2 regions of the Kluyvera sp. NPDC087067 genome follow, and region 2 is predicted to be linked to the other one. Evidence: predicted binding sites of a transcription regulator. Region 2 holds the regulator's gene; the other holds the start of a gene.
The links. Region 2 encodes PurR, which represses purine synthesis genes. Its sites were predicted from a motif close to CANGCAAACGTTTGCNTG; they were not measured.
Positions count from the first base shown of each region.

Region 1: the regulator PurR is predicted to act here: its motif matches at 9,365-9,382, upstream of purE (5-(carboxyamino)imidazole ribonucleotide mutase).

Region 1 is NZ_JBIUZS010000004.1:257,077-272,257, forward strand. It holds gene ACIPDS_RS12795 (co-chaperone YbbN) at 1-374, opposite strand, end outside; gene ACIPDS_RS12800 (SDR family oxidoreductase) at 433-1,200, opposite strand; gene tesA (multifunctional acyl-CoA thioesterase I/protease I/lysophospholipase L1) at 1,223-1,852, opposite strand; gene ybbA (putative ABC transporter ATP-binding protein YbbA) at 1,823-2,509, shown strand; gene ybbP (putative ABC transporter permease subunit YbbP) at 2,506-4,920, shown strand; gene ACIPDS_RS12820 (porin) at 5,244-6,386, shown strand; gene mnmH (tRNA 2-selenouridine(34) synthase MnmH) at 6,524-7,612, opposite strand; gene purK (5-(carboxyamino)imidazole ribonucleotide synthase) at 7,721-8,788, opposite strand; gene purE (5-(carboxyamino)imidazole ribonucleotide mutase) at 8,785-9,294, opposite strand; gene lpxH (UDP-2,3-diacylglucosamine diphosphatase) at 9,413-10,135, opposite strand; gene ppiB (peptidylprolyl isomerase B) at 10,139-10,633, opposite strand; gene cysS (cysteine--tRNA ligase) at 10,819-12,204, shown strand; gene ACIPDS_RS12855 (LysR family transcriptional regulator) at 12,329-13,264, opposite strand; gene tsgA (MFS transporter TsgA) at 13,288-14,493, opposite strand; gene xapA (xanthosine phosphorylase) at 14,542-15,181, opposite strand, start outside.
Region 2 is NZ_JBIUZS010000001.1:689,650-704,830, reverse strand. It holds gene ACIPDS_RS03415 (alkene reductase) at 1-689, shown strand, start outside; gene gloA (lactoylglutathione lyase) at 761-1,168, shown strand; gene rnt (ribonuclease T) at 1,273-1,920, shown strand; gene ACIPDS_RS03400 (Grx4 family monothiol glutaredoxin) at 2,068-2,412, opposite strand; gene ACIPDS_RS03395 (C40 family peptidase) at 2,752-3,582, shown strand; gene sodB (superoxide dismutase [Fe]) at 3,706-4,287, shown strand; gene ACIPDS_RS03385 (MFS transporter) at 4,365-5,531, opposite strand; gene ACIPDS_RS03380 (YnhF family membrane protein) at 5,692-5,781, opposite strand; gene purR (HTH-type transcriptional repressor PurR) at 6,076-7,101, shown strand; gene punR (DNA-binding transcriptional activator PunR) at 7,119-8,030, opposite strand; gene punC (purine nucleoside transporter PunC) at 8,142-9,335, shown strand; gene cfa (cyclopropane fatty acyl phospholipid synthase) at 9,633-10,781, shown strand; gene ACIPDS_RS03355 (riboflavin synthase subunit alpha) at 10,850-11,488, opposite strand; gene mdtK (MdtK family multidrug efflux MATE transporter) at 11,865-13,238, shown strand; gene zinT (metal-binding protein ZinT) at 13,468-14,088, opposite strand; tRNA gene ACIPDS_RS03340 (tRNA-Val) at 14,391-14,467, shown strand; tRNA gene ACIPDS_RS03335 (tRNA-Val) at 14,473-14,549, shown strand; tRNA gene ACIPDS_RS03330 (tRNA-Val) at 14,554-14,630, shown strand; gene ACIPDS_RS03325 (putative quinol monooxygenase) at 14,669-14,986, opposite strand; gene ACIPDS_RS03320 (cupin domain-containing protein) at 15,104-15,181, opposite strand, start outside.

The DNA of each region.
Region 1 (15,181 bases), on a different contig from region 2:
ATCAGTGCCAGCGCCTGCTGCGCTTTCAACTCTTCTTCACGCGGCAGCACTTTTTCCAGCAGCGCACGAATCGCTTCTTCCGGCTGTGGCCCCTGGAAGCCGTCAACCGGCTGCCCGTTCTGGAACAGGTAAACGGTAGGGATTGCGCGCAGACCAAACTGGGAAGCGACCAATTGCTGGGCGTCACAGTCAACTTTCGCCAGAATAAACTGACCGTTGTACTGCGCGGCCAGGCTTTCCAGCACCGGCGTGAGCTCCAGACAATGCTGGCTACGTTCAGACCAGAAATAGAACAGCACCGGAATGGAAGCCGACTGCTCCAGAGTCTGGTGCAGGTTAGCTTCTGTAATGTTTACGATATTCTGTACGGACATAAGTCATTCTCTATAGTCAGTTTGTATTCGAGATGAGGGCAAAAGTGTGCACTTCAACCTAGCCTTGCAGAATTTTGTCCATCAATCGCCCTGGCAACAGACGTTTGAGCCAGCCCACGGCGTGGGTCACTAACGTCACCGGATAGCGCAGCTTAGGCTTATCGCTGATAAATGCGTGGCGCACTTTGGCGACTACCGCGTCCGGGCCAAGGGTAAAGCGTGCGGCAATACCGGGGTTCTCAACCGTTTTATCGCTGGTTTGATTCACATTTTCGGTAAAGCGGGTGCGGATAGGGCCGGGTTCGATCAGGCTGACCTTCACACCGGAGTGACGCAACTCCATACGCAGGGCATCAGACCATGCTTCCAGCGCGTATTTACTGGCGGCGTAAGCGCCGCGGCCTGGGGTTGAAATCAAGCCCATCACTGATGACGTCATGACGATACGCCCTTCGCCGTGCGGCACCATGGCAGGCAACAGGCGCATAGTCAGCTGGTGGACGCCAAAAAAGTTGGCGGAAAATTGCTGCACCATCTGCGCGCGGCTAATGCTCTCCAGCGGGCCATAAACGCCGTAGCCCGCATTATTAAACAGGCCAAAGAGGCGATTGTGGGTGAGGGCAATCACCTGATCCGCAGCGTTATCCACGCTCTCCGGGCTGTCCAGATCAAGCAAAATGCCGGTCAGCCCCATGCCGTCCATGCGTCTAACGTCATCGGGTTTGCGGCAGGCAGCCAGTACGTGAAACCCCTGACGCTTTAACTCAAGCGCACTTTCCAGGCCAATCCCGCTGGAACATCCTGTAATTAAGACCGATTTTTGCATAACTTTACCTGAAGACACCGCTTTACTTTCCGGCGTCGTGATTAACTAATGGAGCCAGACGTGTCGCCATCCAGTCGGCAATAAACGGCTGGGCGTCACGGTTGGGATGAATGCCATCATCCTGCATCCACTGCGGTTTGAGGTAGACCTCTTCCATAAAGAAGGGCAGCAGTGGAATAGTGAATTCGCTGGCGAGTTTTGGGTACACGGCGCTAAAGGCCTCATTATAGCGGCGTCCATAGTTTGCGGGCAGACGAATTTGCATTAAAAACGGTTGAACGTCAGCGGCTTTAAGCTGCTGCAAGATAGTGCGCAGGGTGCTTTCGACCTGCTGTGGCGGAAAACCGCGCAGTCCGTCGTTACCGCCAAGCTCAACCAGTACCCAGCGCGGATGGTGTTGCTTGAGAAGTCCCGGCAAACGAGCCAGCCCTTGCTGGGCGGTGTCGCCACTGATGCTGGCATTGACAACGGTGATTTTGGGCTGCCATTTATCGTTCAATAAGACGGGCCATGCGGTGTTGCCCGCCATGCGATAGCCGGCGCTCAGGCTATCGCCGAGCACTAATAGCGTGTCCGCCGCCGCGGCGCGAAAGCTTAACAAAATTACAAACAGGACAGGCAAATGCCAGCGGAAAACGTACTTGAAGTTCATCATCTTAAGAAATCCGTCGGTCAGGGGGAGCATGAGCTTTCCATCCTTACCGGAGTTAACCTGATTGTCAAACCGGCACAAACCCTTGCTTTAATTGGCGAGTCGGGTTCCGGTAAGTCGACGCTGCTGGCGATTCTCGCCGGGCTGGATGATGGCAGCAGCGGCGAGGTGAAACTGCTGGGACAATCGCTGGGGAAAATGGATGAAGAGGCGCGCGCTCGTTTACGTGCCAGGCATATTGGCTTTGTCTTTCAGTCCTTTATGTTGATTCCGACGCTCAATGCCCAGGAGAATGTTGAACTGCCCGCCTTACTCAGAGGCGAAAGTGACGCTCAGAGCCGCCAGGGGGCGAAAGCGTTGCTTGAACAGCTGGGGTTGGGCAAGCGTCTGCATCATCTTCCGGCACAGCTTTCCGGTGGCGAACAGCAGCGTGTGGCGCTGGCGCGTGCCTTTAACGGTCGCCCGGAACTGCTGTTTGCCGATGAGCCGACCGGCAATCTTGATCGCCAGACCGGCGACAAAATCGCTGACCTGCTGTTCTCGATGAATCGCGAGCACGGCACCACGCTTATCCTCGTCACCCATGACCCTCAACTGGCCGCACGCTGTGACCGCCGTTTACGGCTGGTGGATGGACAGCTCCAGGAGGAAGCATGATTTTACGCTGGTTTTGGCGCGAATGGCGTTCGCCATCGCTGCTGATTGTCTGGCTGGCGTTAAGCCTTGCGGTGGCCTGCGTGCTGGCGCTCGGCAGCATCAGCGATCGTATGAATAAAGGGCTGAGTCAACAAAGCCGTGAATATATGGCGGGCGACCGGGCGCTGCGCAGTTCGCGCGAAGTGCCACATGAATGGCTGGAGAAAGCGCGTTCGGTGGGACTGACGGTTGGCGAGCAGATTAACTTCTCCACCATGACCTGGGCGGGTGATACCCCACAGCTGGCGGATGTTAAAGCGGTAGACGACAGCTACCCGCTGTACGGTGAGCTGGAAACGTTACCGGCCAACGTTAAGCCGCAGGCGGGTACGGTGCTGATGGCGCCGCGTCTGATGGCGCTGCTGAATTTGAAAACCGGCGATAACATTGACGTGGGTGACGCCACCTTACGGATTGCCGGAGAGGTGACACAGGAGCCGGACAGCGGCTTTAATCCATTCCAGATGGCGCCACGCCTGATGATGAACCTGGCGGATGTGGCGAAGACCGGGGCGGTGCAGCCCGGCAGCCGGGTGAGCTGGAGCTATAAGTTCGCGGGAACGCCGACGCAGCTGGCGAGCTATGAAAGCTGGCTGTTGCCAAAACTCAAGCCCGAACACCGCTGGCTGAGCCCGGATAAAGACGATGGTGCCTTGGGCAAATCGTTACAACGTTCCCAGCAGTTTTTACTGTTGTCGGCCTTGTTAACCCTGCTTTTAGCCGTGGCGGCGGTGGCGGTGGCAATGGGGCACTACTGCCGAAGCCGCTACGATATGGTCGCCATCCTCAAAACGCTGGGGGCCGGACGGGCGCAACTGCGTAAGCTGATTATCGGTCAGTGGGTGCTGCTGCTGGCGCTGTCCGCGCTGGCGGGCGGGGCGATGGGGCTGGCTTTTGAGTCCATCCTGCTGATGTTGTTAAAGCCCGTCTTACCGGCGGCATTACCTGCTGCCAGCGCCTGGCCGTGGCTATGGGCGGTGGGATCCATGACGGTGATCTCAATGCTGGTTGGGCTGCGCCCGTATCGCTTGCTGCTGGCAACGCAGCCTTTACGCGTGCTGCGCCGGGATAGCGTGGCGAACGTCTGGCCGCTAAAAGTTTATCTGCCGTTGGTGTGCGCCGTGACGGTCGCGCTGCTGGCGTGGCTGATGGGCGCAAATCCCCTGTTGTGGTCGGTGCTGGCCGGCGCGGTGGTTCTGGCAGCTCTGTGTGGCCTGGTGGGCTGGCTATTGTTGAAAGTGCTAAAACGCCTGACGCTGCGCGCGCTGCCTTTGCGTCTGGCGGTCAACCGTTTATTACGCCAGCCCTGGTCAACGTTAAGCCAGCTTGCGGCATTCTCGCTCTCGTTCATGCTTCTGGCCCTGTTGCTGGTATTGCGGGGCGATCTGCTGGCTCGCTGGCAACAGCAGCTTCCGCCGGAAAGCCCGAACTATTTCCTGATTAACATCGCCCCTGAGCAGGTCGGCGAGGTGAAGGCCTTTCTTGCCGATCATCAGGTGATCCCGGCGGCGTTCTATCCGATCGTCCGCGCCCGTCTGACGCAGATAAATAACCACAGTACAGAAGGCAATAAAGATGAATCGCTCAACCGGGAGCTCAACTTAACCTGGCAAAACCAGCGACCGCAGCATAACCCGCTGGTGGCGGGCGTCTGGCCGCCGAAAAAGGGTGAAGTGTCTATAGAGGAAGGGCTGGCGCAGCGCCTCAAGATTGGCCTCGGCGATAGCGTGACCTTTACTGGCGATACTCAGGACTTCAGCGCCACCGTAAGCAGTATCCGTAAAGTGGATTGGGAGAGTCTGCGGCCTAACTTCTTCTTTATTTTCCCGGACGGCGCGCTGGATGGTCAGCCACAAAGCTGGCTGACCAGCTTCCGCTGGGATCGCGGTACTACGCTTTTGACCCAGCTCAATCGCGAGTTTCCGACGGTAAGCCTGCTCGATATTGGCGCGATTTTAAAACAGGTGGGGCAAGTGCTGTCGCAGGTGAGCCGGGCACTGGAGGTGATGGTGGTGCTGGTGACCGCTTGTGGCGTATTGCTGCTGCTCGCGCAGGTTCAGGTTGGGATGCGTCAGCGCCATCAGGAGCTGGTGGTTTACCGTACGCTCGGTGCCAGCAAGCCGCTGCTGCGCGCGACGTTACTGGCGGAGTTTGCGCTGCTGGGGGCGATTTCTGGCCTGGTGGCGGCTATCGGTGCTGAAACCGCATTGGCGATGCTCCAGAGCAAAGTGTTTGATTTCCCATGGTCGCCGGACTGGCGCTTATGGGTGGCATTGCCGCTGTGCGGGGCGGTGTTGCTGTCGCTTTGCGGCGTGGGCCTGGGGCTGCGACTCCTGAAAGGCCGCGCCTTGTTCCGCCAGTTCGCCAGCTAGTACGTCTACATTCCCGGCGTCACTACGTTCGCCCGGGCTACATTACCCTGCAGCCCGGGCGAGGCGTTAAGCCGACCCCGGGATCGGCACCGCGGCTTATTACTCCACATCCCCGACGTCACTGCATTCGACCGGATAACGCAATTCTCCTCACCCTCGCAAATTGCCTATCTTTTCATCGTTTTGCCGCTTTTATGGCACCATTGGGTAAATCTGGAAACCTAAAGCGCACGTTTTATTAAAAATCAGCGAGGTGTAATTTATTAATAAACGATAATATTTGTGCGCCAGATAGTTGGCTTACAATCTATCAAGGAAAAATAATGACTATAAAAATGAAAGCACTGGCGTTATCGATCGGTGCTGCAGTGGCTTTGACGTCTTTTGCATCCCAGGCTGAAATTACCCTGCTTAAGCAGGATCCTCAGGCTGGCAATCCACTAAGTCGTCTGAACTTCACCGTGGGCGGCAGTATTCGTCCACAGTTCCAGAACATGAACGGTAATGACGGCAAAAACGGTTACAAACGTAACGGTTTTGACGGCGGTACTCGTTTCCGTTTCGCAGCAGACTATTACCTGTTCGATGATATTAGCTGGGTGAGCTACTACGAACTCGGCGTGAACATCCCTGCGGTATTTGACTGGGATAACCACTACGCTGAAGGTGCTAACGACACCACTCGTCGTATGCTTTACACCGGTCTGAAGAGCGATACCTGGGGTACGCTGACCTTCGGTCAACAAAACAGCATCTACTACGATGTGGTGGGCGCGAAAACCGATATCTGGGACTATGACATGATTGCCCAGGCTCCAGGTAACGGTATTAACGGCGACTACGATGGTTCTTATCGTACCCGTAAATCTTTGAAATATAAGAAAACCGTTGGCGATGTCGATCTCTACGCATCTTATCTGTTCAACGATGACTTAAACAAAAACAACGGCCTGCTTTACAAACGTAAAGGCGGCGGTTCATTGGGTGTGGATTACCATATCACCGACGACCTCACCTGGGGTACTGCATGGAACTATACCCGTGCTGAAATGAACACCACCTACAACAATGACAGCAAATCCTACGATCAAAATATCGTTGGTACCGCATTAAGCTGGACGCCTGACAACTGGACCTTCTCTGTTGGCGGCGGCTGGTATCAGAACTTCATGACCACCAAGAAATCGTCTGTTAACGACTATTTCGCGGGTGATGCCTGGGGTGTGGAATACTTCGCGGGTTACAAAATCCCGGTTGGCCAGTATGCGCTTAAATCTGTTCAGCCATACTTCATGGGTGACCGTATTGAATACGTGAATGGTCGCAACTACCAGCGCATCGACAACGGTGTGGGTATTAGCTTCCAGCTGGATTATGGTTTCCGTGTTGATTACGAACACGTCTTTACCTCCAGCACCGACGACCTGGGTGATATGAACCTGGTCCGTCTGCGTTACGATTTCTAATCGTCTAAAAGTGACGCTGGGGCATTCCCGGCGTCACTGCGTTCGGCCGGGCTACGTTATCCTGTAGCCCGGGCGAGGCGTTTAGCCGACCCCGGGATCGGCGCACTGCCTTTGGCCGGGCTACTGTTTTGGGTCATTCACAGACTTGCCGCCAACCATTCTATGACCGCTTCCGACGTCCCGCGAAACACAATCTTGTCCGCTTTTTTCTCTAACTGATAACAGTACATCGGATCGTAATAGTCGTTTAACAGCGGTACCAGCCAGGCAAAATGCGCTTCGGTGGAGCCACTGCGTTGCTGCTCTGCGAGCGCCAGATCGAGCGCGGCGGTCAATTCTGCAAAGCGCTGGAGCCCTAAACGGCGGCGGATCGCAAACAGCCCATGATGCAGATATTCGCTGTACTCCTGCCAGCCCTGTTCTTCGCCATAGGCGGCGATAAAGTCATGATGCATGCGCGCGAAATACTCTTCACGCAGGCGCTCTATACGCAGTTCGAACGGATCTTCAACCACCGCGATCGGCGACTGCGCCATACGATCGCGCAGGCATTCCGGCAGATGGTTCGCGCCGATCATATGGCCTTCATCTTCCAGCACCCAGCGAACGTTGTCCTGCTGATATGCGGCTTTAAGCAGCGCGGTCGCCAGATGATTCTCAAAGGTCGCCTGAGAAAACTGAGGCGTTAGCGTGCGGCCAAACGACGACCCTCGGTGGTGGGCAAGCCCTTCGAGATCGATCCCTAACGGTTGTTCGCGCACCAGCGGCGTTTTGCCGTTGCCGGTGCAGCCGCCTATCAGCACGATCGGATGGCGCACCAGCGTCTCGGTGGCCTGAATCGCCGCCTGACGCAGCGCCTTGTAGCCGCCGACAATCAGCGGATAATCAATACCCTGTTCTTTAACCCAGCTTTGGGCGATATGTGAACGCTGCCCGCCGCGTGCGCAGCATAAGTAGCCTTGTGGCGCTTTAGCGCAGGCGGCAAGCCATGCCTCAATGCGCTTTTGACGCGTTTCTCCAGCGACCAGTTTATGCCCCAGCGCCAGCGCGGCATCGGCGCCCTCACGTTTGTAGCAGGTGCCCACGGCGGCGCGTTCATCGTCGTTCATCAGCGGTAGATTGACGGCGGCAGGCATCGCGCCTTGCGCAAATTCGACGGGGGCGCGAACGTCAATGATGGGCGTTTCTGCGCGCAGAATAGCGCAGTAATCCGTCCCATTATTCATGGGGAAATCCTTCTGTATACCAACGGGGGAGTGTTGCGGTTAAGAGAGGATTTTACGCTTTGATGAGGGGGCCGGGGAAGCGTAAGTTTGCTCCCCGGCACTAAAGGCCTATTTCAGACGACTTTGCGCCCAGGCAATGCCGCTGGCGTATTCGGCGGGCAGGAGAGGAACCAGCGCTTCCAGCGTGGCGCTCAGGCGACCGGTATCGCTGTCATTGAGGTTCAGGTGGCCAACTTTACGCCCGTCACGCACCTCTTTGTCGTACCAGTGCAGATGCACCAGCGGCAGCTTCAGCCAATCGTAATTCAGCCCGGTGCCGATCAGGTTAATCATCACCGAAGGACTGTTGACCACCGGCGGCGGCAGGGGCAGGTCGGTTATCGCACGTAAGTGCAGCTCGAACTGACTGATTGACGCCCCGTTTTGCGTCCAGTGACCGCTATTATGTACGCGCGGCGCCAGCTCGTTAATCAGCAGCCCGGCGGGGGTAACAAAACACTCCATCGCCATCACGCCAACGTAGTCCAGCTCCTGCATAATTGCCGAAAGCATCGTTTCGGCCTGCGCCTGTTGTTTTGCATCCGCCTGTGGGAAGGCAACGCTCATGCGCAGGATCCCTTCCTGATGCAGGTTGTGCGTCAGTGGATAAAATACGGTGCTGCCATCATGAGCGCGAGCGCCAACCAGCGAGACTTCACCGGAAAAGTTGATCCCTTGCTCGACAATGCACTCGCCGTAGCAGTCGTCCGGCAGCTGTGCGGTTTCGTCTTTGCGCAGACGCCACTGGCCGCGGCCATCGTAGCCGCCGGTACGGCGCTTAACGATAGCCAGCTCGCCCAGACGGTCAAAGACCGCAGGCCACTCCTCGACGCTCGCCAGAAGCTGCCACGGCGCGGTGGCAAGGCCGAGCTTATCGAAAAGCTGCTTTTGCGTCAGACGGTCAGCAATAATCGGGAAGACGTCACGGTTGACGAAAGCCTTATGCTCCGCCAGTTCGCGGGTTAACGCGGTTTGCGGCCAGCGTTCAATCTCGGCGGTAATCACGCTTTGCTGGAAGGGCACAGCAGCCGGATCGGCTTCCAGACCCACGGGCCAGACGGCAATTCCTAACGGTTCACCCGCCTGGCGCAGCATACGGCCTAATTGACCGTTGCCCAATACGCAGACCTGTTTCATGCCGCACCTCGCGGATCGGGGTTATCCAGCACCTCATCGGTCTGTGCTTTACGCCAGGCCTGCAAACGCTGATGCAGTTCCGCATCATGCTGAGCCAGGATTTGCGCCGCGAGCAGGGCAGCGTTGGCCGCTCCCGCTTTACCAATTGCCAGCGTGCCCACGGGAATACCGCGCGGCATCTGCACAATAGAATAGAGACTGTCGACGCCGCTTAACGCCGCGCTTTGTACCGGCACGCCCAGCACGGGCACCAGCGTTTTGGCGGCAATCATTCCGGGTAAATGCGCAGCACCGCCGGCACCGGCAATAATCACCTGATAACCGTTCTCTTCTGCCGCTTCGGCGAAGCTAAACAGTTTATCGGGGGTGCGGTGGGCGGAAACCACTTCAACGTGGTGAGGAACATTCAGAATATCGAGGATTTCTGTGGTGAACTGCATGGTAGCCCAGTCGCTTTTGGACCCCATCACGATGGCGATACGTACCGGATTATTGCGCGAAGACATGCGTCTGAAAACTCCTGTGGGTGTGCTGCACACGACTTAGAGGCCACAGAGAATACCACGGAAAATGGGCAAGGAAAACGGTTGCGTAAGCAGGTTGAGGGGGAATCAGATGGAAAAATTAAAACGGGAAGGGGATAAGCTCGACGTCGTCGGCGCTGACTTTCACCATAGAGCCTTGCGTGTGCCAGGCACCCAACACGACACGATGAGCGATTTCGCCGTTGGCAGTCAGGGTATGGATATCCGGGCGATGGGTATGCCCATGAATAAGCCACTGCACCTGATGCTTTTCCATGATCTCAACCACGGCCCGCGCGTTGACATCCATAATCTCCATCGACTTGCTGCTGTTCGCGGCCTTGCTGTCGTCGCGCATTCTTTGCGCAATGCGGCGGCGGATAAACAGCGGTAAGGCGAGGAACAGTTTCTGGATCCACGGGGTGTGAACTTTGGCGCGAAACGCCAGATAGCCCGGGTCGTCGGTACACAGCGTGTCGCCGTGCATAATCAGCACCCGGCGGCCGTAGAGGTCGAGCACTTTCTCTTCAGGGAGCAACTGCATGCCGCTTTCGTGCGCGAAACGGCGACCAATAAGGAAATCCCGGTTGCCATGAATGAAGTAGCAGGGGACGCCGGAATCAGTCAGGGATTTTATCGCACGGGCAATTTCACGGTGCAACGGATTAGGATCGTCGTCGCCAATCCAGGCTTCAAACAGGTCGCCTAAGATGTACAGCGCATCGGCGCTGCGCGCTTCACCGTGTAAAAAACGCAGAAAACCGGCGGTAATCGCCGGTTCCTGGGTTTGCAGATGCAGGTCTGCAATAAAAAGTGTCGCCACCAATTACTCGCTGACGGTCACGCTAGTAATGATAACGTCTTCTTTTGGTACGTCCTGGTGCATGCCGCTACGACCGGTAGACACGCCTTTGATCTTATCAACAACGTCCATGCCTTCAACCACTTCTGCGAATACGCAATAGCCCCAACCCTGCAGGTTTTCACCGGAGAAGTTCAGGAAATCGTTGTCCGCAACGTTGATGAAGAACTGCGCAGTCGCTGAGTGTGGAGCCTGGGTACGCGCCATTGCCAGCGTACCACGGGTGTTTTTCAGACCGTTGTTCGCTTCGTTTTTGATGGCTTCTTTGGTTTCTTTCTGCTGCATGCCAGGCTCGAAACCGCCGCCCTGAATCATAAAGCCATTAATAACACGGTGGAAAATCGTGTTGTTGTAGAAACCTTCGCGGCAGTAGTCCAGGAAGTTTTTGACTGTTTCCGGCGCTTTGTCGTCGAACGTTTTGATGACGATATCGCCGTGATTAGTGTGGAAAGTAACCATTTCTGCATCCTGTTCCGTTTAGTATGGTGCTTTAGCCCGCAGTTAAGCGGCATATAGGTGCTTGTTATAGCATAACCGTGCACATCGATCACCTTGCATTGTGTGCTGCTTCCGGGTTGAATTACGGGTAGAATATGCCGTTTCAGGCGAAAGCCCGGTTCACACACGTAAACATGGAATTCTCGATGCTAAAAATCTTCAACACAATGACGCGCCAAAAAGAGGAATTTAAGCCTATTCACGCCGGTGAAGTCGGTATGTACGTGTGTGGTATCACCGTTTACGATCTCTGTCACATCGGCCATGGTCGTACGTTTGTCTCTTTTGATGTCGTCGCACGTTACCTGCGTTTTCTTGGCTATAAGCTGAAATATGTGCGTAACATTACCGACATTGACGACAAAATCATCAAACGTGCCAATGAGAACGGCGAGAGCTTCGTGGCGCTGGTTGACCGCATGATCGTTGAAATGCACAACGATTTCGACGCGCTGAATATTCTGCGTCCGGATCAGGAGCCGCGTGCAACCCACCATATTCCTGAAATCATTGAAATCACCGAGCAGCTCATCGCCAAAGGCCACGCCTACGTGGCGGACAACGGTGACGTGATGTTCGACGTGCCAACCGATGCTGATTACGGCAAGCTGTCACGTCAGGATCTGGACCAGCTACAGGCGGGTGCGCGCGTAGACGTTGTTGACGTTAAACGTAACCCGATGGACTTTGTGCTGTGGAAAATGTCCAAAGAGGGTGAACCAAGCTGGCCATCCCCGTGGGGTGCAGGCCGTCCGGGCTGGCACATTGAATGTTCCGCCATGAACTGCAAACAGCTGGGTAACCATTTTGATATTCACGGCGGCGGTTCCGATTTGATGTTCCCGCACCATGAAAACGAAATTGCGCAGTCGACCTGTGCGCACGACGGCGAATACGTGAATTACTGGATGCACTCCGGCATGGTGATGGTTGACCGTGAGAAAATGTCTAAATCGCTGGGCAACTTCTTTACCGTACGTGATGTGCTGAAATATTACGATGCGGAAACCATCCGTTACTTCCTGATGTCCGGCCATTATCGTAGCCAGCTGAACTACAGTGAAGAAAACTTAAAGCAGGCCCGTTCGGCCCTTGAACGTCTGTATACCGCGCTGCGTGGCACCGATAAATCCGTGGCGGCGGCGGGTGGCGAAGCGTTTGAAGCGCGCTTCATTGAAGCAATGGACGACGATTTCAACACCCCGGAAGCCTATTCGGTACTGTTCGATATGGCCCGCGAAGTGAACCGCCTGAAAACGGAAGATGCGCACGCCGCTAATGCGCTGGCGTCACACATGCGTAAGCTTGCTTCAGTGCTGGGCTTGCTGGAACAGGAGCCGGAAGCATTTCTGCAAAGCGGCGCGCAGGCAGATGATGGTGAAGTCGCAGAAATTGAAGCGCTGATCCAGCAGCGTCTTGATGCACGTAAAGCCAAAGACTGGGCGGCAGCCGACGCCGCGCGCGATCGTCTTAACGCCATGAATATCGTGCTGGAAGATGGCCCGCAGGGTACTACCTGGCGTCGTAAGTAACTCTGCACGTAGGCCGGATAAGGCGAAGCCGCCATCCGGCAATTTACCCGGTAGTGCCGGATGGCGGCTTCGCCTTATCCGGCCTACATCGAAATGTAGCGCCGACTCCGGGGCTCCCTTCGTGTTAATGCCCCTGTAACCCCGCCACAAACGCCGTCATCAGCTCAGTTAGCGGTTCGTCATACCACAAGGCATAAAGATCCGCCGGTACGGCTTCCTCCAGCGGTAAAAAACGCACGCCTGGCCAGTGGATAAGCCCGCAGGTCTCCGGCAACAACGACACGCCCATTCCCGCGCTCACCAGCGCCAGCGCCGTTTGCGGTTCATTCACCTGATGTGCGATGAGCGGGTAAAATCCGGCTTCCGCACAGCGGTCATAAAGCTGACGCGCAAAATCGCTTTGCTGGAAAGACAGCGAGATAAGCGGCCTTGTGGCGAGTTCGCTTAACGGTACAACTTTCAGCTGGGCCAGCGGATCGGTGTCCGGTACGGCAAGTGCGACGGATTCATGGGAGATGAGCTGGTTGCGAATATGGGCTTGCGCATAAGGCAGGACGTTGCGGTTAATGGCGATATCAATGGTGCGAGCGCGCAGGGCGTCGATTTGCTGATGCTGTGACAGCTCATGCAGGCTCCAGTCAACGTCGGGATGCGTGGCTTTGAATTTTTTGAGCCGGGTCAGTAGCGTCCCCCACAGTGCGCTGCCGACAATGCCGATGCTGATGTGCTGGTTTTCGCTGCGGCCAATTTGACGCACGTAGTTAAGTGACTGCTCCGTGGCGTTGAGGATTCGGTCCACCTCAGTTTTTAACACCTGACCTGCACGAGTCAACGCAACCTTACGACTGGTTCGTTCGAACAGTCTGGTTTCCAGCGTCTCTTCCAGCTCTTTGATCTGCATGCTTAACGGTGGCTGGGAGATGTTCAGCCGCGCGGCAGCTCGCCCAAAATGTAATTCTTCGGCAAGAGCCTGAAAATAACGTAGAGCGCGGATGTTAATACGATTATTGGTCAAGGCATCGTTCATTGACTGTTCGGGAAAAAAAGGAGGGAGGGCCATGATGCCTCCCTCCTTTTTTGTTGTCAAACAACCGCCTGCGCGGTGGTGTGCAGACGTTCTGCGCGGCTACAAACGATAGCAACAGCCAGCACCACTAACAGTATCGTATAGGCTATCGTCGCGGTATTGAGCGCGCCGTGCAGGCCGAAGTGGCCGTTGACCAGGGAAGAGACGCTGGCAAACAGCAGTGTACCGACGGTGCCACAGGTGAGCAGGGCGGAGATAAGCGTCGGTGAACTCTGATTCACCTGCAGCGAGCCGTAACTCATCAGCCCTGAGAACAGCCCGGAGTTGAAGAAACCGAACACCCCGCAGGCCAGCAGAATCAGCGTGGTATTACCGCTGTTGGCAATCAGCGTAATGGCCGCCAGACCGATGCAGGTGCAGCCGAGCAGGAAGGTGCGTAGCTTCATCCACTTCACGGTGAACTGATTAAGGAACAGACCAATCGCTTTAGCCACCCAGTAGACGGTGGTATACAGCGCCGCGTCCTGTGGCTGGAGATGAAAGCGGAATTGCAGATAGCCTGGCGTCCACATGGTGAAGATAGGTTCAGCCAGTAAGAAGGCAAACAGCGCAAAGCAGATCAAATAAATTGATGGCCCCCACGGCTCCCGTGCGGCGGTTACGCTGCGCTGTTCTGGCGCAGCCGCCTCGGTGGTTGGAAAGCGGCAGCGGGCCGTCAGCGCCAGCATGAGTGCGCCCAATCCTCCCATGATCCCGTACATCGCAACCCAGCTTGCCCCCATGCGGAATAGCCAGGCGAGCAGGAAGGAGAGCGTTGCGCCAGCAAGACTGAAAAAGAAGTCGGTAAAAATCAGGCTTGAGGAACGGCTCTTTTCATCGGGATTAATGCGCACGACCAGATAGCTCCCGATGGTCATGAAAATCCCTCCACAGGCGCCGATACCAGCGACCGCAAAGCTGAACAGGGTCAGGGTAGGGGAAACAAAAAGAATGGCGCTAATGAGGACGGTCACTGCCGCTGCAATGACCAGCGGCTTTTGCAGCCCCCATTTACGCATCAGGATACCGCCCAGCATAATCGGGATAAACATGCCGATATTCATCAGCGTAAAGACCTGACCGATAAAGCTTGGATCTTTATGGAATGCCGCGCACAACGGGCCGAGCACGATGCCCAGCGTAGAAACAAGCGCGCCGACAAAGTAATAGCTCAGATACGAGACGGCATTTAAATTCGCACGAGAAAATGAGGTGTCTGACATAAATATCTCTCCAGGCGGGCAGGAGGCTGCCCGCCGAACATTCGAGGATTAGGCTAACTGTTTTATGAACTGGCCAATCAGACGGATAAAGTCGTCGGTCACCATGGCTGCGCACTTCAGCGTCTGCTCGTGCGAGAGTTCTACATCGCTCAGCCCTTCTGCCATATTGGTGATGGCGGAAACCGCTAGCACCTTCAGCCCACAGTGGCGCGCGGCAATCACTTCCGGGACGACCGACATACCGACCACATCGCCGCCCATACGCTGCATCATGCGGATCTCAGCGGCGGTTTCGAAATTCGGGCCAGGATAAGAGACGAAAACGCCCTCGTGAAGGGGAATTTCAAGGCTTTTGGCCGTCTGATGAAGCTGGGTGCGCAAATCCTTATCGTAGGCGTTTGCCAGGCTGAAGAAGCGCGGGCCGAAGCGGTCATCATTGGGGCCAACCATCGGCGTGGAGGGCATGGTATTGATGTGGTCGTTTAAGGCGACGAGGCTGCCGGCTGGAATGGCGGGATTAAGCGAACCGGCAGCATTCGTGCAGAACATAAACTCGCAGCCCAGCAGCTTAAAGGTGCGCACCGCCTGGGTCATGATGCCCATGCCTAAACCTTCATAGAAATGACCGCGCCCCTTCATGCAGATAAGCGGTACGCCGTGCAGCGTCCCCATGACAATTTCTCCCGCA
Region 2 (15,181 bases):
AAAACGGTCATGCTATCCGTGTCGACACGTCTTTGCCTCGCGCTTTGGAAACCCGTGAAATTCCGGGTATCGTTAATGATTTCCGTCAGGCTATCGCTAACGCCCGTGAAGCTGGCTTCGATTTAGTTGAGCTGCACTCAGCCCACGGCTATCTGTTGCACCAGTTCCTGTCCCCTTCTTCTAACCATCGTACCGATGAGTACGGCGGTAGCGTTGAAAACCGCGCTCGTCTGGTGCTTGAAGTGGTTGATGCCGGGATCAAAGAATGGGGTGCCGATCGTATCGGTATTCGCATATCGCCAATTGGCTCCTTCCAGAACGTCGATAACGGCCCGAATGAAGAAGCAGATGCGCTTTATTTGATTGAAGAACTGGGCAAACGCGGCATTGCTTACCTGCACATGTCCGAACCAGATTGGGCGGGCGGCGAACCGTACAGCGATGCTTTCCGCGAAAAAGTGCGCGCCCGTTTCCACGGCCCAATCATTGGTGCTGGCGCATACACGCCGGAAAAAGCAGAAGAGCTGATTGAAAAAGGGTTAATTGACGCCGTTGCCTTTGGTCGCGCTTATATTGCCAACCCGGACCTGGTAGCCCGTCTGCAACGCAAAGCCGAGTTGAACCCACAGCATCCAGAAAGCTTCTACGGCGGTGGTGCTGAAGGGTATACCGATTATCCGACTTTGTGATCCTTCATTGATAGCGGCGCCTTTGCGCCGCTATACTAGGATATTATTCATAAGTAAGGACGAGGGATATCATGCGTTTACTGCATACCATGCTGCGTGTCGGCGACCTGCAACGCTCTATTGAGTTTTACACCAACGTTCTGGGCATGAAACTGCTGCGCACCAGCGAGAACACCGAATACAAATACTCCCTGGCATTCGTCGGTTACGGCGATGAAAGCGACACCGCAGTGATTGAGTTGACCTATAACTGGGGCGTAGACAAATATGACCTGGGAACGGCTTACGGTCACATCGCGCTGAGCGTTGATAATGCAGCAGAAGCCTGCGATCGCATTCGCAAAAATGGCGGTAACGTCACGCGCGAAGCAGGCCCGGTAAAAGGCGGCGCGACGGTTATCGCGTTTGTCGAAGATCCAGACGGCTACAAAATTGAGTTGATCGAAGAGAAGGATGCCGGCAAAGGTCTTGGCAACTAATCTCCAGCGGGTGCCTTAGGGTACCCGTTTTCTCCTCCCGCCTTTCCAAGCCGCGGCAAAATTTGCCATAATGCGCGCTACTTTTTCTAAGTTAAGAGATTCAGATGTCCGACAATGTGCAGCTCAATGGTCTTTGCGACCGTTTTCGTGGGTTTTATCCCGTGGTGATTGATGTTGAAACCGCAGGATTCAATGCCAAAACGGATGCTCTGCTCGAAGTAGCAGCAATCACGTTGAAAATGGATGAGCAAGGCTGGCTGATGCCGGATAACACGTTGCATTTTCACGTTGAGCCATTTGAAGGAGCCAACCTTGTTCCAGAAGCGCTCGCTTTCAACGGCATTGACCCAAATAACCCGCTGCGCGGCGCAGTCAGCGAATACGACGCGCTGCATGCCATTTTCAAGATGGTACGCAAAGGGATGAAAGATACGGATTGCAACCGCGCGATCATGGTGGCGCACAATGCCACCTTCGACCATAGCTTCATGATGGCCGCCGCCGAACGCGCCTCGCTCAAACGCAATCCGTTCCACCCGTTTGTAACCTTTGATACGGCGGCACTCAGCGGGCTGGCGCTTGGACAAACGGTACTGTCAAAAGCTTGCGCGGCCGCCGGTATGGATTTCGACAGCAGCCAGGCCCACTCGGCGCTGTACGATACCGAACAAACCGCGATTCTGTTCTGCGAAATCGTCAACCGCTGGAAGCGCCTTGGCGGCTGGCCGCTGCCGATAGCCACTGAAGAATAATCGTATAAAAAAAGCGCCGTAAAGGCGCTTTTTATTTTCTGTAGCTGTCTATCGTTGAAACCGTAGGCCAGAAAGCTGCTCGCCATCTGGCATCCCGGGTAGAATGCCGGATGGCGAGCAGCTTTCCGGCCTACACGAACCAGGCAGTTACTCTGCTTTTGGCTCTTCAGCGTATTTTGCCGCGGTCTCTTTAATCAGAGGCTGCAGTTCACCACGCTGGTACATCTCAATAATAATGTCACAGCCGCCAACCAGCTCACCGTCTACCCACAGCTGCGGGAAGGTCGGCCAGTTTGCGTATTTTGGCAGCTCAGCACGAATATCCGGGTTCTGCAGGATGTCGACATAAGCGAAGCGCTCGCCACAGGCAGAAAGCGCCTGCACTGCCTGAGCGGAGAAGCCGCAGCTTGGCAGTTTCGGAGAACCTTTCATGTACAGCAGGATTGGGTTTTCAGCGATCTGGCGCTGAATTTTTTCAATTGTCTCGCTCATTGTCTTGCTTCCTCACACTTCTTTTTACGACAGTAGTCCGCCATTGTAGCGTTTCAGGTCGCGAACCGAAAATAACATTTTGTTCACGCTTTACTATTTTATCGTCTGTTCACTTAAGTTGCTTTATAAATATGTCTTTATCGGCAGTTCACTGAAAAACTTGTTCATTTTTTAGCTCGAGTTGTATCAAATGATGTTTTTTTTTGCAGTTGCTAACGAAACAACGTTTTGGACTAAAAAACAGTATTAACATTTCGTGTTTTTATAGATTAGAATCGTTGGGTTTTGTAAACCATACCCAGGCAAGGATGTACGCCTGATTACTCAGAGGGTTGTTCAGTGGCGCAGATAAAAAAATGGTCGTTCACGCTCTGTGCATTGTTGTTTACATCGTTATCTTTCACGCCGTTGGCGCATGCAACCGGGCATGCCAAAACACCTACGGCGCAAAAATCGCTTCCCGTAAAAGGCAGCGAACGTAAGAAAAAAAGCACAGACACCAAGTCCAACAGCAAGAAAAAATCGTCCTCTACGGCCAGTAAGAAAAAAAACAGCAGCGCCGTGGCGAAAAAGTCAGCACCTTCCTCCAGCCGTAAAAACTCCTCTACGCGTACCGCAAAAGCCAGCAGAAAAGGCAGCACGCTGAAAACGGCTAACCTCGTCACCACCTGCAAACCTGCGCGTAAAGGCCACAAAAAATCCTGCACCACAAGCCCTGCCGAGAGTCAGCCGACGACCATAGCGCAGGCGCACAAAGTTCGCATGCAAAAAGCGCAGAAGACGGCAATGAACAAACTGATGGGCCAGCTCGGTAAGCCTTATCGTTGGGGCGGCAACTCGCCACGTACCGGTTTCGATTGCAGCGGCCTGGTGTATTACGCCTATAAAGATCTGGTCAACATTCGTATCCCACGCACCGCCAATGAAATGTACCACCTGCGTGATGCCCGCCCGGTAGACCGTGGCGAGCTGGAGAGCGGCGATTTGGTCTTCTTCCGCACGCAAGGTCGCGGCACGGCTGACCATGTCGGTGTTTACGTCGGCAACGGTAAATTTATCCAATCCCCTCGTACCGGTCGTGATATTCAAATCACTTCCTTGAGCGAAGATTATTGGGTTCGTCACTATGTTGGCGCCCGTCGCGTAGTCACGCCGAAGACCATTCGTTAATCACTTACCCCGTTTGTTAATAAACGGGGTAAGCTTATCTTTTCTCTCACCTTTTAATTTGCTACTCTACCCTTACTCAATACAAGGTTATTGAGTGCACAAACTATAATAAGGAGAGTAGCAATGTCGTTCGAATTACCTGCATTACCGTATGCCAAAGACGCTCTAGTCCCACACATTTCTGTGGAAACGCTTGAGTACCACTATGGTAAACACCACCAGACTTATGTCACTAACCTGAACAACCTGGTTAAAGGCACCGCGTTTGAAGGCAAAACGCTTGAAGAGATCGTACGTACCTCTGAAGGCGGCGTGTTCAACAACGCAGCACAGGTCTGGAACCACACTTTCTACTGGAACTGCCTGGCCCCTAACGCTGGCGGCGAACCAACCGGCGCCGTTGCTGATGCCATTAACAAAGCGTTTGGTAGCTTCGCGGAATTCAAAGCACAATTTACTGATGCCGCGGTTAAAAACTTCGGTGCGGGCTGGACCTGGCTTGTGAAGAAGGCTGATGGCTCACTGGCCATCGTTTCGACCTCTAACGCGGGTACGCCGCTGACCACCGACGCAACGCCACTGCTGACCGTCGATGTGTGGGAACATGCTTACTACATTGACTACCGCAACGCGCGTCCAAACTATCTGGAGCACTTCTGGGCTCTGGTAAACTGGAAGTTTGTGGCTGAAAATCTGGCTGCATAAGTTGCAAAAAACCCGGCCATCTTCCGCCGGGTTTTATCCATTACGCAGAAGAGTTCCTCTTCTGCGTTTTTATAGACTTACTGACTCGCCAGCGCTTCTTCACCGCGACTGCGGCTACTCAATACCACCACCAACAACGCAAGCCCCGCCACGATTGCCCCCATCACCGGAACAAAGCTATAGCCCATACCGCCTGAAATCACGGCGCCACCGGCTACCGCGCCCAGCGCATTACCCAGGTTAAACGCGCCGATATTGACCGATGACGACAGGCCCGGAGCTTCATGCGCCACGCGCATCACGCGCATCTGTAGCGGAGGCACCACCGCAAAGGTTGCCGCCCCCCATACCACCATGCTCACCGCCGCCCCTAACTGCGTTTGCGCAAGGAACGGAATAGCCAACATGATAACCATTAACAGCAGCAAGAAACCTTTCAACGTTCCGCTCACGGAGCGGTCAGCGAATTTACCGCCCAGGTAGTTACCGATAGAGAAGCCCACGCCTATCAGCACCAGCATCAGGGTAATAAAACCTGACGAGGCATGAGTGATGGTGTGCAATACCGGAGAGATATAGGTATAGAGGGTAAACATTGCCCCTGCCCCCAGTACCGTGGTCAACAGCGCAGAGAGCACCTGCGGACGCACCAGCACAGACAGTTCGCGTTTCACATCCGGCTTCTCCCCCGCTCCACCTTTTGGCAGCGAGAACCACAGGCTTAAAATAGCGATTACGCCAAGCCCTGCGGTGGCCATAAACGACATACGCCAGCCGATGGTTTCTCCAAGCCAGGTTGCAGCAGGCACACCGCCGATATTCGCGATGGTCAGCCCCATAAACATGGTTGCAACCGCACTGGCCTGCTTGTGCTTTGGCACCACGCTTGCCGCAACCACTGAACCCAGGCCAAAGAAAGCACCATGGTTAAGGCTCGTGATAATACGCGACACCATTAAGGTGGTGTAGTCCGGCGAGAACGCCGACAGCACATTGCCGAGGGTGAAGATAGCCATCAGGAAAATCAGCGCATTACGGCGACCGCGATGCGAAAGCAACAGGGTCATTAGCGGCGCGCCTACCATCACACCAACGGCATAGGCGCTTATCAACATACCGGCGGCAGGAATGGAAACATCAACCCCTTTCGCGATAACCGGCAAAAGTCCCATCGGCGAGAATTCGGTGGTGCCGATACCAAAAGCCCCAATGGCTAACGCCAATAAAGGAAAATTCATTTTCATACAAAAGCTCCGCTAAGCCATACGCAGTACGCGGCATGACAACATGGGGCAAAAGCATGACAGCAATCACAGAAAAACAGAAGTGTACAAAACAGCAAAAGATTATTGCTATTTGGATAACAATAAAACGAGAGGGAGCGAATGCTCCCTCACAGGGGGATTAATGCAATATCGCGGTAAACGCCGCCGCGACGATCAGCGCGAGCGCAACGAAGGTAGTACCGAGTGACAACTTAAGGTCGGTGCTCATCAATTTTTCTCCTTTTGATTACCACAGTAAAACTGCGTTTAATCATTTTTGCACACTTAATCGCAAAAATCTTCACAGATTTAGCAGGATGATGGTTTTTGTTCTTCCACTTTGCGTCAGGATAAGTCAAAATTCGACGCTTATTTATAAGCGAACCGGCCATTGACCCCCTCCTGTCGTCCTGTATCGTTTTCCCGGCGAAATGCAATCTGCAAGATTGTACCAGGGTGTGTGAAGGCAAACGTTTTCCTTTCGGTATTTTCAGGGGCAGGCCAGGGTCTGGAGTGAGATGGAATGGCAACAATTAAAGATGTAGCGAAGCGCGCAAACGTTTCCACTACAACCGTATCACATGTTATTAACAAAACCCGTTTTGTCGCTGAAGACACGCGTGAAGCGGTATGGGCAGCGATTAAAGAGCTGCACTACTCGCCAAGCGCCGTCGCGCGCAGCCTCAAGGTTAACCACACCAAATCGATTGGTTTGCTGGCAACCAGTAGCGAGGCGGCTTACTTTGCTGAAATCATCGAAGCCGTTGAGAAGAACTGCTTTGAGAAAGGCTATACCCTGATCCTTGGCAATGCGTGGAACAATCTGGAAAAGCAGCGCGCGTATTTGTCAATGATGGCGCAAAAGCGCGTAGATGGCCTGCTGGTGATGTGTTCTGAGTACCCGGAATCGCTGCTGTCGATGCTCGAAGAGTATCGCAACATCCCGATGGTGGTTATGGATTGGGGTGAAGCCAAAGCCGACTTTACTGACTCAGTCATTGATAACGCCTTTGAAGGCGGGTATATGGCGGGTCGTTACCTGGTGGAACGTGGGCATCGTGATATCGGCGTTATCCCAGGGCCGCTGGAGCGTAACACCGGCGCGGGCCGCCTGGCAGGCTTTATGAAAGCGATGGAAGAGACGATGATTAACGTCCCGGCCAACTGGATTGTGCAAGGCGATTTTGAGCCAGAATCAGGCTATCGCGCAATGCAGCAAATCCTGTCCCAGCACCCTCGCCCCACCGCAATCTTCTGCGGCGGTGATGTGATGGCAATGGGCGCGCTGTGTGCAGCCGATGAAATGGGGCTTCGTGTTCCTCAGGACATCTCGCTTATCGGCTACGATAACGTGCGCAACTCTCGCTTCTTTACGCCTGCGCTGACGACGATTCACCAGCCAAAAGACTCGCTGGGCGAAACGGCCTTCAATATGCTGATGGATCGTATCGTCAGTAAGCGTGAGGAGTCGCAGTCAATTGAGGTCCATCCACGCCTCATCGAGCGCCGCTCCGTGGCTGACGGCCCGTTCCGCGACTATCGCCGTTAAGTCCCTATGCGGACGCCCTATTCCGGCGTCCGCAGCCATTCATCGTTTAACGTCTCACTGTCCCCTAAATACTCTAATAGCCAGCTTAGCGCCGGCGAGGCTTCGCTTTGCTGCCAGGTCAGGCAACAGGCGGCATCCGGGAACGGATTTTCTAAGGTTAAGGCGACCCACTCACCGCTATCAAGCCACGGCTGCGCCCGATGTCCGGGGATCATTGCCGCGCATAGCCCTGCGGAAATGCACGTTTCCGAAGATGCCCAATCGGGGACAACCACTCTTTTCTGGTTATCGAGAAGCCAGGTGGTGCGCTTAGGCAATGAACGAGACGTATCCTCAAGCACCAGTGAGGGCCAGTTGCGCAACACATCATCGCTGAGCGGCCCGTCCATTTGGGCGAGCGGATGGGCATGGGAAACCACACAATGCCAGTTAAGCATCCCCATATCACGAAAAGCAAAACGTCCGCCAATCGGGATAGCCTGGGTGGCACCAATCGCTAATTCCACGCGACCATCCGCCAGCGCGTCCCACACGCCGTTAAATACCTCCTGAAAAACGATAAGCTCGACATCGTTAAAATGACGATAGAAATCTACAATCATCTGTCGCGTTCGCGCCGGTTTAACGATGTTGTCTACCGCAATAGCCAGTTGCCCCCGCCAGCCGTTGGCAATCTGCTGACACTGTTGACGGGTGATCTGCATTTTTTTGATAACAGACCGTCCCTCTTTCAAAAACCAAACGCCCGCAGGCGTAAGTTCCACATCCCGATGGCGCCGTTCAAACAGCGGCACCGCCAGCCATTCTTCTAACTGGCGGACGGTATAGCTCACAGCAGAAGGCACGCGATGAAGCTCCTGCGCCGCCGCGCTAAAGCTACCGTTACGCGCCACGGCATCAACCACTTCCAAAGAATATTCAGACCACATTTTCTGCCTGCAAAAATTTTGAATCCATGACTCAAATATTAGCGTTTCACAACCACCAATGCACTCTCTACACTCTGCGGCATTGTTTATTGATGATAGAAAGGTCGTATTATGCAACCGGGGAAAGGATTTTTAGTCTGGCTAGCAGGGCTGAGCGTGCTGGGTTTTCTGGCAACAGATATGTATTTGCCGGCCTTTGCGGCCATTCAGGAAGACCTGCAAACGCCGGCCTCCGCCGTGAGCGCCAGCCTCAGTCTGTTCCTTGCAGGCTTTGCGGTTGCCCAGCTGTTATGGGGGCCGCTGTCTGACCGTTATGGGCGTAAGCCTATTTTGCTGACCGGTTTAACTATTTTTGCCGTGGGTTGCCTGGGGATGCTGTGGGTGCGCGACGGGACGACTCTGCTGGTGCTGCGATTCGTGCAGGCGGTCGGCGTCTGCGCGGCTGCCGTGACCTGGCAGGCAATGGTCACCGACTATTATCCCGCACAGCGCACAAACCGTATCTTCGCCACCATAATGCCGCTGGTTGGCCTGTCTCCTGCCCTCGCCCCGCTTCTGGGGAGCTGGCTACTGGTCCATTTCGACTGGCAGGCTATTTTCGCGGCATTATTTATCATTACCCTGGTGCTGATGCTACCGGCATTGCGTCTGAAGCCCGCACATAAGAAAAGCCCCACCAGCGAAGAGAAACTGACCTTTATGCGCCTGCTGCGCAGCAAAGACTATCGCGGTAACGTTCTGATTTACGCCGCCTGCTCGGCGAGTTTCTTCGCATGGTTAACGGGTTCGCCGTTTATTCTGCATGAGATGGGCTATAGCCCAACCGTTATCGGCCTGAGCTACGTTCCGCAGACGATCGCGTTCCTGATTGGCGGCTACGGCTGTCGCGCCGCGCTGCAAAAATGGCAGGGTTCTCAGTTGCTACCCTGGCTGCTGGTTGTTTATGCCCTAAGCGTCATAGGTACGTGGGGAGCGGGTCTGATGGAAAATGCCTCATTGACCGCAATACTTATCCCATTCTGCGTGATGGCTATCGCTAACGGGGGGATTTATCCTATCGTCGTCGCTCAGGCCCTGAAACCCTTCCCACAGGCAACCGGCCGGGCGGCTGCGCTACAGAATACGTTACAGCTGGGCCTGTGTTTCCTCGCAAGCCTTGCGGTGTCCACGCTGATTGCTACCCCGCTGCTGACCACCACTTGCGTGATGCTTGTGACGGTATTGCTGGCGGCGATAGGTTACAGAATGCAGCGGGCCGCGCGTGGTGAAGAGCGCGCTGCTGAACAGAGTACTTCTCACGCCTAATCATCATCCATATCAATGCCATGATAAATCGTTAGGACGCTAAGATTTTTAGTTGAATCAATAAACTTAGCGTCCTATACTGGATCGGCATCACATAATTAATATACATTATTGTTATTGAGCGGCGGCAGGATGCCACCCGTTAAACCATGGACTGGCTTTCAGCAAGGGATTCTCCCTTTCTCTATGTTACGTCGGATAGCAGACTCACGAATTTTTCGTGACATTTCTCACAAACCAGAAAAAAGCGTCTACGCTGTTTTAAGGTTCTGATCAACAGGTCGGGATGGAGAGGCTATGAGCACATCGTGTATAGAAGAAGTCAATATACCGGAAGATGACTGGTACCGTATCGTTAGCGAATTGCTCAGTCGAGCAGGCATTGAAATTAATGGCAACGCCCCCTGCGATATACAGGTCAAAAATCCCCGGTTTTTCAAACGTGTTTTACAAGAAGGCTCGTTGGGCCTCGGCGAAAGTTATATGGACGGTTGGTGGGAATGCGACCGTTTAGATATCTTTTTCGACCAGGTGCTACGCGCCGGACTCGAACAGCAAATCCCTCATCATTTCAAAGATACGCTCCGCGTCGCCGGTGCCCGTATTTTCAATTTACAAACGCGCAAAAGAGCCTGGCAGGTCGGTAAGGAACATTACGATCTGGGCAACGATCTCTTTAGCCGTATGCTAGACCCTTACATGCAGTATTCCTGCGCTTACTGGAAAGATGCGCAAACGCTTGAAGAGGCGCAGCAGGCAAAACTTGAGTTAATTTGCCAGAAACTGCAGCTCGAACCGGGTATGCAGGTTTTAGATATCGGTTGCGGCTGGGGTGGACTTGCCGCCTATATGGCGAAAAATCACGGCGTTAGCGTGAAGGGTGTGACCATCTCCGCTGAACAGCAAAAGCTGGCTCAGGCTCGCTGCGAAGGGTTAGATGTCGAGATTCTGCTGCAGGATTATCGCGACCTCAACGCGCAGTTTGACCGCATCGTTTCCGTCGGCATGTTCGAACACGTGGGCCCTAAAAATTACGATACCTACTTTAAAGTGGTCGACCGTAATTTAAAACCGGACGGTTTATTCTTACTGCACACCATTGGATCGAAGGTAACCGACAGTAATGTTGACCCGTGGATCAACAAATACATCTTTCCGAATGGCTGTTTACCCTCAGTACGCCAGATAGCACACGCCAGTGAACCTCACTTCGTGATGGAAGATTGGCACAACTTTGGCGCTGACTACGATACGACGCTGATGGCATGGTACGAACGTTTCCTTGCCAGCTGGCCGGAGATTGCGGACAACTATTCCGAACGATTCAAACGGATGTTTAGCTACTATCTCAACGCCTGCGCGGGTGCTTTCCGTGCGCGAGATATTCAGCTATGGCAGGTTGTGTTCTCTCGCGGAGTTGAAAAAGGTCTGCGCGTCGCGCGTTAACCCCATACCGCCTGTGCCGTTCTGGCGCAGGCGTTTTTCAATGCAACCCAGGTATCAGGAATCTGTGGTTATTCCGCGGTAAGCTGCTTTGCTGCCACTTCTTTTGCCGCCATCACGCGTTCTACGGTATCGACTACCGCCTGCGTTTGCGGATCAATTTCGATATTCACGCGGTCGCCCAGACGTTTTTTACCCAGCGTAGTGCGTTCGAGTGTTTCTGGAATCAAGTGCACGCAAAAACGCGTAGCAGTCACTTCCCCTACCGTCAGACTTATCCCATCAATACCGATGAAGCCTTTATACAGCACATATTTCATCAGCGCCGGATCCTGAATTTTAAACCAGATCTGCTTATTATTTTCGGAAGTCAGGATCTTCGACACTTCTGCGGTAGTCATAATATGACCGGACATTAAATGGCCGCCAATTTCATCGCTGAACTTTGCCGCACGCTCAACGTTGACCAGGTCACCCTCTTTCACATCGCCCAGGTTTGTAATGCGCAGCGTCTCTTTCATCAGATCGAAACTTATCAGGTCGCCATTAATGTCGGTGACCGTTAAGCAGCAACCATTGTGGGCGACCGACGCGCCGGTCTCCAGCCCCGCCAGCATATGCTGCGGCAGCGCAACCACGTGGGTACGAAAGTTTGGTTTTTCATCAATGGACACGATTTTCGCCGTGCCCTGCACAATACCAGTGAACATGCAGTTAACTCCTGTTATTCATTTATTTCGCGACGTTATACCCTAAATAATTCGAGTTGCAGGAAGGCGGCGACGCAGTGAATCCCCGGGAGCTTACTTGAGTAAGTGACCGGGGTGAACGAGGAAAGCCAACGCACGTGCAACTTGAAGTATGACGGGTATACCGGTTCATCTGTTACGCACAATAGCAGTTGATAATTCAGGTTGCTACCTTCCACGCCCTACCGCTGATTTTTTGACTAGATTAATAGCAAATCCTCGCTACAATAACGGAGAAATTCCTCTATTTATTCTTCTTGCTGCCGGTTAAGGCGGTTTTTCTGTCTCCCGTACTCGCTGTACGGCGAGAATAAATAACAACAATACAGGTGTTCACGTGCAGAAGTATTTTGTCGAAGCGCGTCAGTTATTAGCTCTGGCAATCCCGGTAATCCTCGCGCAGGTTGCCCAAACGGCAATGGGATTTGTCGATACCGTCATGGCCGGGGGTTACAGCGCCACCGACATGGCTGCGGTCGCCATCGGGACATCAATCTGGCTACCCGCCATCCTTTTCGGTCATGGTTTGCTGCTGGCGCTGACGCCGGTCATTGCACAGCTTAACGGTTCGGGCCGACGCGAACGTATTTCCATGCAGGTCCGTCAGGGTTTTTGGCTCGCCGGATTTGTCTCCATCCTCATCATGGTGGTGCTGTGGAATGCGGGCTACATTATTCGCTCTATGCACAATATTGACCCGGCGCTGGCGGATAAAGCCGTCGGCTATTTGCGCGCACTACTGTGGGGTGCACCGGGCTATCTGTTCTTCCAGGTCGCACGTAATCAGTGTGAAGGGCTGGCTAAAACTAAGCCGGGTATGGTGATGGGCTTTATTGGCCTGCTGGTTAATATTCCGGTGAACTACATCTTTATTTACGGCCACTTTGGAATGCCGGAATTAGGCGGCGTGGGTTGCGGCGTGGCGACGGCATCGGTGTATTGGGTGATGTTCTTTAGCATGCTCTATTATGTGCGTCACGCCGGTTCCATGCGTGATATCCGTACTAGCGATCGTTTCACCCGCCCTGACCCGGTTATTTTGAAACGGTTAGCAACGCTGGGTTTACCCATCGCGCTGGCGCTTTTCTTCGAGGTGACGCTGTTCGCCGTGGTTGCCCTGCTGGTATCCCCGCTGGGGATTGTCGATGTCGCGGGGCATCAGATTGCGTTGAACTTTAGCTCGCTGATGTTCGTACTGCCGATGTCGCTTGCGGCGGCCGTCACCATTCGCGTGGGCTTCCGCCTTGGGCAAGGTTCGACGCCTGACGCGCAGGTTTCCGCCCGCACAGGCCTGGGTGTCGGAATATGTATGGCGATGTGCACCGCTATTTTCACGACGCTGATGCGTACACACATCGCCCTGCTGTATAACGACAATCCTGAGGTTGTCACGCTGGCGGCGCAGCTGATGTTACTGGCGGCCCTCTATCAGCTTTCCGATTCAATTCAGGTTATCGGTAGCGGGATTTTGCGCGGCTATAAAGATACACGTTCCATCTTCTTTATTACTTTCACCGCGTATTGGGTACTCGGTCTGCCGTGCGGCTACGTGCTGGCATTGACCGATCTGGTGGTCGACAGAATGGGGCCAGCTGGCTTCTGGTGGGGCTTTATTATCGGCCTGACGTCTGCGGCAGTGATGATGATGTTACGCATGCGCTTCCTGCAACGTCAGCCTGCGACGGTGATTCTCAAGCGGGCGTCCCGCTAATCTCCCGCGGGCTGGGAGAAAACAGCACAACGCCGGGGTTTACCCGGCGTTTTTTCTTTTTAAGCGGCGGTATCACTGACGCTTAGAGCCTATCCCAGTAGGCGTAATTGTTGAAGCCAGTTTGGTGCCGGACAGCGCGGAGAAACCGGAGCGTACACGTAGTACGTGAGGATTTCGAGCACTGCCCGGTGCCAAAATGGCGAATAAAATAGCCTAATGGGATGGGCTCTTAGTGATGGAGCATCTCATCGACCACCTGCTTTTCGGTCAACTGGTATGGATAATAGGTCGGCCAGTTATCCATTTCTTCAAGCAATGCATCCTGAGATTGATTGCCCATAAAGAGATGGAAGTGCGCCGATTTGCGCGGTGCAATGGTATGGTCGCTGAACTGTACGAATTTCGGGGCCCCGGTGTTGGCTTGCTGACATTCGAACAGATAACGTACTCCCTGCTTACCGGAGGCATAAGTCAGGACTTTAAATCCAGCATAGCGATACTGGCAGGCACTGACCTTATCTCCGACATGAAACTCCATCACACCATTTTCGATCCCAATCATGTTTACATCGGTGGCGTAACCTTTGCGGTAATATTCTTTTACCTCAGCAAAGGTTTTACTTTTGTCTTTATCCGCCTTTTGCTTAAACACGGGATCCAGCGCACCTGATAGCAAATAACCATTAACCGATTCCCACATTCCCTCCCAGTCCGAGAGCGAGCGGTCTTTTACATCGCTGAGTTTAAAAATGCCTTCTGCCGCCTTTTGCTCCGTTGCGGTTAGCGGCACACCATGATCGTGATGCCCATGAGCCAACGCCTGACCGCTGACCATTAACGCCGCGGCCATCGCGACGATTTTAGCTGATTGTTTCACCCGTGAATTTCCCTTCGTCAATAACCGAGAGAAAACGCTATAACATAACATTTCTATTTTCAACAAAGAATGACAAAATGTTTTTGCCAGCAAAAGGGGTATTCAGGATAAAAAGCCATCGCTAAAAGCCTGTGAGATCAACGCAATCTAGCGTATTGCGGTAAAAAGCCGCACAGATGGGCAAAAGTTCTCCAGTCGCGTGAAATCAAACATTTTCCGCTTGCCACAACCCATGAGTGCCGCTAATATTCGTCCCCGTTGCCACAAGCAACAATGCGTCTGTAGCTCAGTTGGTTAGAGCACCACCTTGACATGGTGGGGGTCGATGGTTCGAGTCCATTCAGACGCACCATTAATGCGTTTATAGCTCAGTTGGTTAGAGCACCACCTTGACATGGTGGGGGTCGTTGGTTCGAGTCCAATTAAACGCACCATTCTGCGTCTGTAGCTCAGTTGGTTAGAGCACCACCTTGACATGGTGGGGGTCGATGGTTCGAGTCCATTCAGACGCACCATATCTTTCTGATATGGTGCATATTCCCTTCTCTTCTCGCTAAAGCTTCGTTAAGCGCTGTACGTTCAGACTTTCCAGTTTACCGTCTAATATCTCAAGAAAATCATCGTGGTATGACATCGCGACGTGCTTGACCAGATCGTCTTCCGATTTCCATCGCTCGATAAATACAAAAGAGACGGCCCCTTTATTGGCCAGGTTTCGCACGTCCGGCACCGCATGGCTTTCATGCAGATCGTACTGCAAACATCCCGACTCCTGATGCGTCAGTGGCACCATGTCCTGGGCGGCTTTTCTGATGGTTTCGATATGTTCCGGGAAGGGGGTTAGAGTGGCTACTATCTTCACTTCGCTCATTGGAGATCCTTGATTTGTCGATGCTAAACCCGGCGTCTCACCGGGTACCTCAACTATTCAGGCTAGCAGCGAGGCGCACTTTACGCCACTGCAACCTCGCTCGCGAAGGTGGCCGCGCTAGGGTAGCCGCGAATACTCTTCATCACTCACCGGTTCCAGCCATTCGTTTGACGCCCCGGATGCCGGAACTTCTAC